2 regions of the Lysinibacillus canaveralius genome follow, and region 2 is predicted to be linked to the other one. Evidence: riboswitches for the same ligand, from Rfam matches in the RefSeq annotation. Region 2 holds a riboswitch; the other holds the start of a gene.
The links. Region 2 has a riboswitch for cobalamin ahead of AA0Y26_RS13020 (ABC transporter substrate-binding protein). Riboswitches for the same ligand answer to the same signal wherever they lie in the genome.

Region 1: it holds a riboswitch for cobalamin, as region 2 does, so the genes downstream of both, cobJ (precorrin-3B C(17)-methyltransferase) here and AA0Y26_RS13020 (ABC transporter substrate-binding protein) in region 2, are expected to answer to the same signal.

What each region holds. Positions count from the first base shown of each region.
Region 1 is NZ_CP154840.1:2,136,631-2,142,504, forward strand. It holds gene cbiB (adenosylcobinamide-phosphate synthase CbiB) at 1-210, shown strand, start outside; gene AA0Y26_RS10765 (pyridoxal phosphate-dependent aminotransferase) at 185-1,258, shown strand; gene AA0Y26_RS10770 (histidine phosphatase family protein) at 1,242-1,817, shown strand; cobalamin riboswitch at 1,857-2,041, shown strand; cobalamin riboswitch at 2,419-2,600, shown strand; gene cobJ (precorrin-3B C(17)-methyltransferase) at 2,813-4,429, shown strand; gene cobK (precorrin-6A reductase) at 4,440-5,198, shown strand; gene AA0Y26_RS10785 (precorrin-8X methylmutase) at 5,198-5,872, shown strand; gene AA0Y26_RS10790 (cobalt-precorrin-5B (C(1))-methyltransferase) at 5,847-5,874, shown strand, end outside.
Region 2 is NZ_CP154840.1:2,545,668-2,551,541, reverse strand. It holds gene AA0Y26_RS13035 (ABC transporter substrate-binding protein) at 1-379, shown strand, start outside; gene AA0Y26_RS13030 (ABC transporter ATP-binding protein) at 586-1,368, shown strand; gene AA0Y26_RS13025 (ABC transporter ATP-binding protein) at 1,413-3,125, shown strand; cobalamin riboswitch at 3,494-3,692, shown strand; gene AA0Y26_RS13020 (ABC transporter substrate-binding protein) at 3,878-5,425, shown strand; gene nikB (nickel ABC transporter permease) at 5,435-5,874, shown strand, end outside.

The DNA.
Region 1 (5,874 bases), 410 kb from region 2:
GCAGCAACTGCGGTCCAGTTAGGTATACGTCTTGGCGGTGAAAATGCTTATGGGGGAAAAAAATCATTTCGAGCGTATATGGGGCAGCCGATTTTCGTAATGGAAAAAAAGCATATTTTACATTCCATCCAACAAATGTATTTAGTCACTATTTATTTTCTGATTGTTATAGGAGGGATTGTTCTTGCACTATCCAGCACATGGGGCTAATGCAGAGAGCCTGTATCAAATGCTTGGCTTAAAGGTCCCAGAGACTATTATTGATTTAAGTGAAAATGTTAATCCGGCAGGGGTTCCACAATCCGTAAAACAAGCATGGATTTCGATGATTGATGCTGTCTCGCACTATCCAAATGAACAGGCCGAGCCATTCCGCTCGCAAGCAGCACAGTTTCATCAGGTCATACCCGAGCAGGTTATCGCAGGGAATGGAGCTGCTGAATGTCTAATGGTGCTAGCCAGTTATTTTTCAGGGAAAACGGTTGGACTGCTGGAGCCGTCTTTCTCAGAATATAGACGTACCTTGCTGCAAGAAAAAGTACAAGTAGAACAAATTCTTGTCGATGATATTTGTACATATCGTTTTTCTACGGAAAAGCTAAAAAAACAAATGGCAAAGCTTGATGCACTCTATCTATGCAATCCAAATAATCCGACAGGTGTCTTAACATCGAAATTGCAAATAGAGGAACTTTTGCAGTATGGGCGGAAAGTAGAATGTGCCATTGTAGTGGACGAAGCATTTATGGATTGGACAGATGAATCGGAAAGTGTCGTACCTCTTGTCAGTAAATACGAGAATCTTATTGTCCTGCGGTCAATGACAAAAATGTACGCACTGGCAGGGATAAGGCTTGGATATATAATTAGTCAGCGTGCACAGCAGTTCGCTGGATTATTTCCCCATTGGAATGTGAGTGGTGTTGCCATTCAACTAGGATGTCTGTGTCTTCAAGAGCATCTGTATACTAAAGATGCCAGGCAGCATAGTGCAAAAATGAGAAGAGATATAACTGAATTTTTGCAGGAGTATAGGTGTGAGGTATCGAACAGCTCGGCGAATTTTCTATTATTCAAACTGCCGGCAATCTATCATCCTGATCTCTTTTTTGCTTATCTTCTCAAGCGGGGGGTTGTCCTCCGACATACAAAAAATTATACTGGGCTAGATGGAAAATGGTTTAGAGTGGCCTTAAAGCGGCCAGAACAGATGAACATATTTAAGCAGGTGTTGAAGGAATATGTACAAAACAATTAGAATCTATCGGCACGGCGAGACCGAGTGGAATAAGCAGGGATTACTCCAGGGGTGGCTTGATTCGCCGCTGACGAAATGGGGAAAGCGGCAGGCTAAAGCTGTTGATTGGCAGCCGGAAGTTGTGTATGCGAGTGATCTTGGGCGAGCTGTAACGACGGCTCAGCTTATGTTTCCGAGAAAGCATATTATTCAAGATGACCGCTTACGTGAGATATTTTTAGGAGAGTGGCAAGGGCAAGCAGTAAAAGAGCTGCTAAAGCAATCTGCGTATCGCAGTTATTGTGAACAACCCGAAGCATTTACTGCTGTATCACAGGAACCATTCAGCAAAGTAACTGAGCGCATGTTCGAGTTTTTCCAAAGCTTATGTCATGTCTCGCAGCAAAACATTGCTGTTGTTTCACATGGTGTCTCGATTGCTTGTTTGTATGCGGCACTTGAACAGCGCCCTATTTCAACTTTGTGGCAAGAAGGTATGCTCTCAGGCGGGGAATATTTGGTGATTGATTACCGTAATGGAGAGTGGAACGTGAAAAAAATGACTTTACAGAAAATTTAGAGTCATGCTATACTAGGTCCTGTTAATATAACCATATATTGTGATAGTTCTAGTCAAGGTACTACTTTATGTAGTTTAAAAGGGAAGAACGGTGTAAAGCCGTCGCTGTCCCCGCAACTGTAAACGCTGACGATGACGACATAAACCCACTGTATGAAAATACGGGAAGGGCCGTCAAAGGATGAAGCGAAGCCAGGAGACCTGCCTTGCTGGGCGACTGTACATTTCTTCGGGGTATAGGAAGTGGGCGCAGATTTTTTGCGTATCCATTTCAAGCTGCCGAATAAAGAGGCGGCTTTTTTATTTTGTAAATGCTGCTTACGCTTATGACATGTGGACAATGATCAGCGATTAGCATTTTCATGTACTCGAGAAAAGAAAATGGAGAGGCTCAACACTACTTGCCGAATAGTTGATGAGCCAAAAAGCGGTGGCACAAAATGCCACCCTTTTTACAAGGTAAGAAAACTTAAAACTTTGCGTTACTGAACCGTAAAGGCATTAGAGCCAGCTATCCGTGCATGTGGAATTTCCATGTATATGTTCCATAGTACAGCTAAACAGGCGCGAATATGCTGTTCTGACAAGTTTTAAAACAATTGAATAAGCTACATCATAAAGTGCTCAATTACTTGAGATAATAGGGAAGTTCGTGAAAATCGAGCGCAGCCCCCGCTACTGTAATTGCTGATGAAATCACAACACCACTCGCATATAGCGGGGAAGGTGTGAGAGTAAGAGGAAGCAAGAGCCAGGAAACCTGCTTTATGATGCGAAACTGACTTTTCGGAGGGGGAAGTACAGGTAACCAGCGATTGCTGAGAGATGTTTTTGTATATACGATATATAAATTCACAAGCCTGTATTCTTCCGGAAAGGGAATACAGGCTTTTTTTCATGAAATACGAAAGTTTTTTTATGGATATCTGCAAAAGAAAGTTCAACATTTCAGCCGATTTTGGCCGTGAAATGTCTTTCTAATTGGAGGGGACAAATTGGAAAAGGGAAAAATATTCGTTGTCGGCTTTGGTCCTGGCGACTATGAGCATATTACAAAACGTGCAGTGGATGCTCTAAAGCAAAGTGATTATATCATTGGCTACAAAACGTATGTTGAGTTAATCGAGCATCTAGTAACGGCTAAATCTATCGTTAGTACCGGGATGACAGAAGAAGTATCACGCGCGCAGGAAGCTGTTCGCCAGGCAGAAGCAGGAAATATTGTTTCGGTCATTTCAAGTGGGGACGCAGGGGTGTATGGGATGGCTGGTCTCGTATATGAAGTGCTGATTGAACAAGGATGGACTGAAGCAACAGGAGTAGCGGTAGAAGTCGTACCTGGCATCTCAGCAATTAATTCCTGTGCAAGCCTGCTCGGTGCTCCAGTCATGCACGACGCTTGTACGATCAGCTTAAGTGACCATTTAACACCTTGGACAGTTATTGAAAAGCGTATCGAAGCAGCAGCAATGGCAGACTTTGTCGTAGCGTTCTATAATCCGAAAAGCGGCCGCCGTACTAGGCAGATTGTTGAAGCTCAGCGTATTTTACTTAAATACCGCTCGCCGGCAACACCTGTTGGTTTAGTGAAAAGCGCCTACCGTGAAAGTCAGAACATCGTACTGACGACACTCGCTGAAATGCTTGACCATGATATTGGGATGCTGACAACCGTGGTTGTAGGAAACTCTTCGACATTCTTTTATGACAACAAGATTATTACACCAAGAGGATATCAGCGTAAATATACGCTTGGTGAAGAGGTGCAGCCGCTCAAGCCGCATCAGCGCTTGCGCAAGGAAAATGAACCATGGGCACTCGATCAGGAAACAGGTGAAGCACAGACTGGATTTGAAAAAATAGCCGCAATGGAAAAGCCGAAAAAAAGCACGCTGGAAATGGCACATATGGCATTGGAACTTGTTAGCGGGAAATCTTCCGTTATCGTGGAGCAAAAAATCGAATCGATTTTTGAGTTTGCTGTAAGCCCTGGAGTTGCCAATAAAATTATTACACCAAAGCAAATGATGCTTTTAGCGGAGATAGTCGGTGAGGAAGGGACAATTGAATATACACCAGAGCATCGATTGCTTGTGAAAATGCCGACGGAACAGCCGGAAGAGGTTGTAGGTCGCCTGCGTAGTGAAGGGCTGCTTGTACTGCCGATTGGAGACGTGCTGAACGTGAAGGCATGTGATTTCTGCTATGGCGAAAAAGCTGAATCCATACCATATGCAGAAGAAATTGCGCAGACACTTGGTGGAATGAAGCTGCCGAAGGAATTACATATCGGTTTTAACGGCTGCGGAATGGCCTGTTATCGTGCAGTCTTTGATGATATTGGAATCGTTTATCGCAAAAAGAAATTTGATTTATTCATTGGTGCCAAGCCAGTCGGCCGGACAGCTCACGCAGCACAGCCTGTAGCTGAGGGAATAGAGCCGGAAGAAATTGTTCCGCTATTGACGAGGATAATTGATGAATATAAGCAAAATGCACATCCGAACGAGCGCTTGTTCAAATACTTCAAGCGCGTGAAGAAAATTTTGCATTACACGTACCACGATATGAGCTCGAAAATAGAAGTTGAGCCAGCTCCGTGCGGTGATTAGGAGGATTTCCATGATTTTATTTTTGGCAGGGACAAGTGATGCTAGAGCACTTGCGGTCCGACTGCAAAAGAAGGGATATAGCCTTCTGGCATCTGTTGTGACGGATTCAGCAGCTGCGAGTCTCCTAGAAGCAGGAATTCCGTATCGAGTCGGCCGGTTGAATGAAGAACAGATGCTAGAGTTAGTAGACGAGCAGTCTGTAACATGCATTGTAGATGCTAGTCATCCATTCGCAGAAGAGGCATCAAAAACGGCGATGAATACCAGTTTATGTCGGAATATTCCGTATATAAGATACGAACGGCCGGATGTGTCATTTGAACATGCCCTCATTACGAAGGTAGATAGCTATGAGGAAGCGGCCCTTGTCGCGAAGAAACGCAAAGGGACGATCATGCTGACGACGGGTAGTAAAACACTTGCAACTTTTACGAAGCATTTGCTGGGCGAGGATCTTCGGCTGTTATGCCGTATGCTGCCCAATAAAGAAAATATGGAGAAGTGTGAAGCACTTGGTCTGGCTCAAAAAGATATCATTGCTATCCAAGGACCATTTTCCAAAGAGCTGAATATAGCCCTTTACAAACAATATGGGGTAACCCAGATGGTGACGAAGGAAAGTGGAAAGGTGGGCTCTATCGATGAAAAGATGGAAGCGGCCTTAGAGCTTGGAATCGGTATTATTTTAATTAAACGACCAACGATTGAATATAAAAATCGCTGTACTACGTTTGAAGAGGTAGAGCAGCAAGTAGGAGGAATTTTCTGATGGCCAATATGAACTTCAATACAGCATTTACACCACTCACGGTAGACCCGGATAAAATCTATGATTATAGCTTTTCGATTATCAAGGAAGAAATGGGAGAACACTCTTTCACAGATGAACAGTGGATGGTTGTTCGCCGTGTCATCCATGCATCAGCTGATTTTGAGCTGGGACGCAGTGTTATCTTTACACCAGATGCAGTGGAAGCGGGCATTCAAGCTATTTTAAAGGGGAAGCATGTCATTGCCGATGTGCAAATGATCGAAAGCGGTGCAGGACGTAAGCGTTTCCAAAAACATGGAGGAGATTTGCACTGCTATATTGCAGATCCAGACGTATGGGCAGAGGCGAAAGAACAGGGAACAACACGTGCCATAATTTCCATGCAAAAAGCAGTTCGTGAACACGAAGGCGGTATTTATGCAATCGGAAATGCACCAACAGCATTGCTGGAATTGATCCGTCTGATTAAGGAAGGAATGGCTAAGCCCGATTTAATAATTGGTATGCCGGTCGGATTTGTATCTGCTGCTGAATCAAAGGAAGAACTGGCACTATTAAAAGGGATACCATTCATTACAAACGTAGGACGTAAAGGTGGTAGTACGGTAACAGTTGCCGCACTGAATGCCATCTCGATTTTAGCAGATGAACGAGCAAAAGAAGAAAAGTAAAA
Region 2 (5,874 bases):
TGCATCAGTAGCGGCAATTTGGTTAGTAGGCGGAAGTTTCTATGTGGTATCAGATACACTATCAAGCGGAGCCGTTTTATATGAGGATTTAGGGTTTGAAGCCCCGGCTGTTGTAAAAGAAATCGCAGCAAGCGGTACAGCGAGCTGGAATGCGGTATCATTAGAAAAATTAGTGGAACTGGATGCAGATTATATCTTTTTAATCAATAGCGATAATGCAGATAGTCCTTCAACAGTGAGTGATGCTCTATGGAATACAATTCCCGCTGTAAAAGAAGGGAATGTGTTTGCCTTCTCAGCTGACTCATCCTGGTTATACACAGGTCCGATCGCAAATAACCAAATAATCGATGATGTAGTAAAAAGTGTAGTGAAATAGAGAAGGTATGAGATGCTGAACTTGTTCAGCGTCTTCTGTTTTTTTTGCATGAAGAATCGGTATGCCGATTGTTTTTAGTGTAAGGGCCTATACAATTTGCTATTTAAACTACAAATAACGAGGGCATTTCAATTATTGATTACCATTCTCAAGTAAGGTAGAATATTTGGCAGACTATCATTTGTATTAACTAAGGGGAAATGAAGATGAATACGATTGAGGTAAAAAATATCCAGGTAAGCTATGATAAAACAGAGATTATTCATGATATTTCCTTGCAGATAAAAGAAAATGAAATTACGACAATTATTGGCCCGAACGGTTGTGGAAAATCGACACTTTTAAAGGCAATTACTCGTATTATTCCTTTTTCAAAAGGCACTGTGCTGCTTGATGGCGAATCGATTGTAAAAATGAATACGAAAGAGCTGGCAAAAAGGCTGGCTATTCTGCCGCAAATGATGGATCATCCTAATGGACTGACAGTAGGAGAGCTTGTTTCTTATGGCCGTTTCCCGCATCAGCGGGGATTTAATAGCTTAACGCAAGAAGACTATGAGATGATTGATTGGGCATTAGAAATGACACATACGTCTGAACTGAAGTACAGAGACGTTGATACATTATCCGGAGGGCAGCGGCAGCGTGTGTGGATTGCCATGGCTTTAGCGCAGAAAACAGATATCATCTTTTTAGATGAACCAACGACTTATTTGGATTTAGCCCACCAACTAGAAGTATTGAATGTATTGAAACATTTAAATGAAACGCAGGCATGTACCATCGTCATGGTTTTACATGATCTAAACCATGCTGCTCGTTTTTCCCATAATCTGATTGCTTTACGGGATGGGCAATTGATTAAACACGGAAAAGTAGAAGAAGTAATGCAGAAGGAAATATTGAAAGAGATTTTCCAAATTGATGCAGAGATAGTAAAAGATCCAAGACACCATAATCCGGTTTGCTTGACATATGATTTGCTTTAACTATTTCTTCAGGAAAAACAAATAAAAGAAATAGAGGATACCGCATGATACTTAGATTTTTCTCTTATTACAAACCCCATAAGCGCCTTTTTATGATTGATTTTTCAAGCGCTATTTTCGTGGCGGTACTCGAACTGATTTTCCCGCTTGCAGTGCAATGGTTTATTGATAAGCTATTGCCGACAGGGGATTGGGGAATGATTGTAAAAGTAGGTATTTTACTGTTACTTACATACCTATTAAGTACCGTTTTGAATTTTATTGTGAACTACCTCGGTCATAAACTCGGCATTAATATTGAAACCGATATGCGCCGTCAACTATTTAATCATTTTCAGAAGCAATCCTTTTCGTTTTTTGACAATATGAAGACTGGACATGTAATGAGCCGGATAACGAATGATTTATTTGATATCGGTGAATTCGCGCACCATGGTCCGGAAGATTTCTTTATTGCCATTATGACGTTCATTGGTACATTTGCCATTATGTTTACCGTTAATCCAACACTAGCACTGATTGTATTAGTTATGGTGCCTTTCCTTATTTGGCTGATTACATATAGTAATAAAAAAATGAATGGCGCTTGGAAAGAAATGTACGGGAAAATTGCCGATGTGAATAGCCGTGTAGAGGATAGCATATCTGGAATTCGTGTCGTGAAATCATTTACGAATGAAGAATTTGAAATGGAGCGATTCGGCAAGCAGAACGGATTTTTCCGTAAAGCTAAGCTATACGCATATAAAATAATGGCAGGTACACACTCAAGTATTTATATGATGACGCGACTACTCACATTAGTTGTCTTGATTGTCGGTGCTTGGCTAAGCTTTAATGGCCAGTTATCGTACGGTGAGTTTGTCAGTTTCGTATTGTATACAAATGTATTAATAAAGCCGATTGACAAAATTAGCGCGCTTCTTGAGTTATATCCAAAGGGAATGGCAGGCTTTAAGCGGTTTACAGAAATGTTAGATGTTGAGCCGAATGTAGCGGATCGCCCAGATGCTGTAGAAGTAAAGGAATTAAAAGGGGATATTGCATTCAATCAAGTTTCCTTTGCCTATGAAGATAATAAACCTGTGATGAAGGATATTTCGTTTACCGTAAAAGCGGGAGAGACAGTAGCGCTGGTCGGTCCATCCGGTGCAGGAAAAACGACGATCAGCGGACTCATTCCAAGGTTTTATGATGTAAGTAAAGGATCCATTACTATCGATGGCCTGGATGTGCGCAATATGACGCAGCAGTCGCTTCGTAAGCAGATTGGGATTGTTCAGCAGGATGTTTTCTTATTTAGCGGAACTGTTCGTGAAAATATAGCCTATGGAGATTTAGAAGCAAGCTTTGAGGATATACAAAAAGCTGCAGAAAAGGCCCATCTGAAAGAATTTATCGAAAATTTATCGGATGGATATGAGACAGAAATCGGAGAACGCGGTCTCAAATTATCGGGAGGTCAAAAACAGCGTTTAGCTATTGCCCGGATGTTCCTGAAAAACCCGCCCATATTGATTTTAGATGAGGCAACATCTGCATTAGATACAGAAACAGAAAAAATCATCCAGCAATCACTGAATGAACTTGCACAAAACCGTACAACAATTGTGATTGCCCATCGTTTATCGACTGTTCGTGATGCTCATAAAGTATTAGTCGTGACGCCAAACGGTATTGAAGAAAGCGGTACTTATGATGAATTAGTAAAAGCCAACGGAATCTTTTCAAAATTGCATCATATTCAGTTTAAATAATATACAAAAAACCCCCTATCGAAGCTTGGAACAAGCGGTATTTAGGGGGTTTCAACTTACTTACCAGGATAAAGAATAGGGGCGCCTGATTAAATTCTATATGCGTTAAATTACATAATGTTCAATGAATGTGTATGTTGCTTGAACCAATAAATATAACTATTTTAGGTAGCTGGCTATAGTGGAGTATGTGCAGCTCAGAATATTGGCCTCTAAAGCAGCCACCAGTTTTACCCGGGACTGTTGCAGCTATTTTATTGACTTACGTACTATAGAATTGATAGTACGTTACATTTAAAAAATAGATGCATCAAAATCTGTAAGAGTCATTTCCATTCTCAAGTATATGTGATAATATTTAGAAAACTTCAGATTTTTTTTAAATAGGTGCTGCTCCTATTCCGAGAATGGGCAGCTTAAAAGGGAAGCTTGGTGAAAATCCAACACGGTTCCCGCCACTGTAATTCAGAGCAACCTGCAAGGGGCCACTGCTTTTTAAAAAAAGCGGGAAGGCGCAGGTAGTGAAGAAGATAAGTCAGGAGACCTGCCTATTTAAACATCACTGTAGATCTACGGGAGATTAGAGAGGTGGTTGGTTTGCTGATGAAATTTTGTCGCTTAGACACTACCTTTTTATCTTTCCAAAGCATTTCTGACCTCTTTTGCTGTCAGAAGTGCTTTTTATTTTGGGTTGTTCAACTTGGTATACAAAGCAGCCGGTTGTAAACAATTCATTTTTAGGAGGAGAAAAGATGAAGAAATCGCACAAAATTTTGGCAGTCTGGTTTTGCATGGCGCTATGCATCATTGCTTTGGCAGGGTGCTCAGGTGAAGAAGGAGAACGGACGGCTAAAGCCAGCAGAGAAGGCGCAGAGAAGAAAGCAACTTTAGCCTTTTCCTGGAGTCCATCCGGTCTGGACCCCCATACTGGCGACAGCTGGGAGGTCATGCGTTCTGGAACTGCGGAAACATTAATTAAATTGAATGAGGATTTTGCTCCTTCTCCATGGCTGGCAAAATCATGGGAACAGATGGACGACACAACATGGTTATTCCAACTGCAGGAAAATGTATTTTTCCATAATGGAAAAGCAATGGATGCAACAGCTGTGAAAAATTCTTTACAACGTGCCATTGAGAACAACCAAGGAACGAATGATCTATTAAAAATCAAAACAATGGAAGCTGTATCAAAAACAGAGCTGAAAATTGAAACAACAGAAATGAATGCGGCCTTGATTTCGAATTTGGCAGATCCCGGCGCTATTATCGCTGATGTAGACTCTCTGGGGGAGAAGGAAGGCTATCCAGCGTTTACAGGTCCATATGCTATCAAGCAGTTTAACCAGGACGACTCTCTCATTGTAGAACGCTATGAACAGTATTGGGGAGAAAAAGCGAAACTGGATGAAGTAACAATCAAGTTTATTGCTGACAGTACTACGCGTTTAATGGCCTTACAATCAGGCGATGTGGATGGTGCGACGGATATTTCAGTTGACAATATTGAAGTACTGGAAAAAAATGATAAATTTAAAGTTTTGACAGCCGAGTCATTACGTACACATTTGGTGATGTACAATATGGAATCTCCCATATTCAAGCAATTGGCAGTACGAAAAGCTGTCGATTCATTAATTCCACGCCAGGAAATAGTGGATTCTGTTATGAAAGGTCAAGGAACTGCAGCAGTCGGTCCTTTTTCACCAGTTTTGCCATTTGGGCAGGTGGAGCAAACACGGGAAGAACAATCAGTGAAAGAGTTGATGCAGCAGGGCGGATGGACGAAAAATGCGGAAGGCTTGTGGGAAAAGGATGGAAAAGTGTTTGAAGCGACCTTCCTCACATTCCCGCAGCGTCCTGAGCTGACTGTTATGGCCGAGGTGATTCAAAACAAATTACTGGAACAAGGAATGAAAGTGAATATTCGCCAAGTAGAGAATATTGATGAAACATTGGTGAATGAAGAATGGGATTTGGCGATGTACAGTATGCTGACGGCCCACACCGGCAGCCCATACTTTTTCTTGGAACTCTTCTATCAATCAGACAGCTCAGCAAACATGAATCATTTTGCATCCCAGACAGTCGATACAATGATTGATGAATTACATCAAACAACTGATGCGGAGAAAAGTACAGAATTGGCGATTCAAATACAAGAGGAAATTGGAAAAGAAGTACCTCACTCCTATATTGTTTATCCAAACACTGTCTTTGCTGTAGACAAAAAATTGAAGGGCTTTGGGGCGCTTTCAATAGAATACTACTATAATAGCGCTGCCATCGATAAAGAATAATTGAATGCTATGATCAAATTTATACTCGAACGAATGATCCAGCTGTTTTTTGTAGTTTTTTGTGTTGCGACCCTGACCTTCTTATTGGTTAGATTTTCACCGGGAGACCCTGCAACGATTATGTTGAAAGCCAATGATGTTCCTGCGTCTGATGAGGCTATTCATGCATTGAGGAGCGAATTAGGCTTAACGGACTCTATAGGCGTCCAATATATGGAATGGCTGCAGCAAATAGTTACAGGACAATGGGGTAGTTCATTTGTTTCCCAAAAGCCTGTCATCAGCGAGCTGCTTATAAGGCTGCCGGCTACGTTGGAGCTGGCATTTGCAGGCCTTGTTATAATGCTGGTTGTAACGCTGGTTTTAGGAATCTCCGCTGCTGTTTATGAAAATGGTGCATTGGATAAAATAGGGAGGGTTTTAGCCCTTCTAGGTTCGGCGGTGCCTAC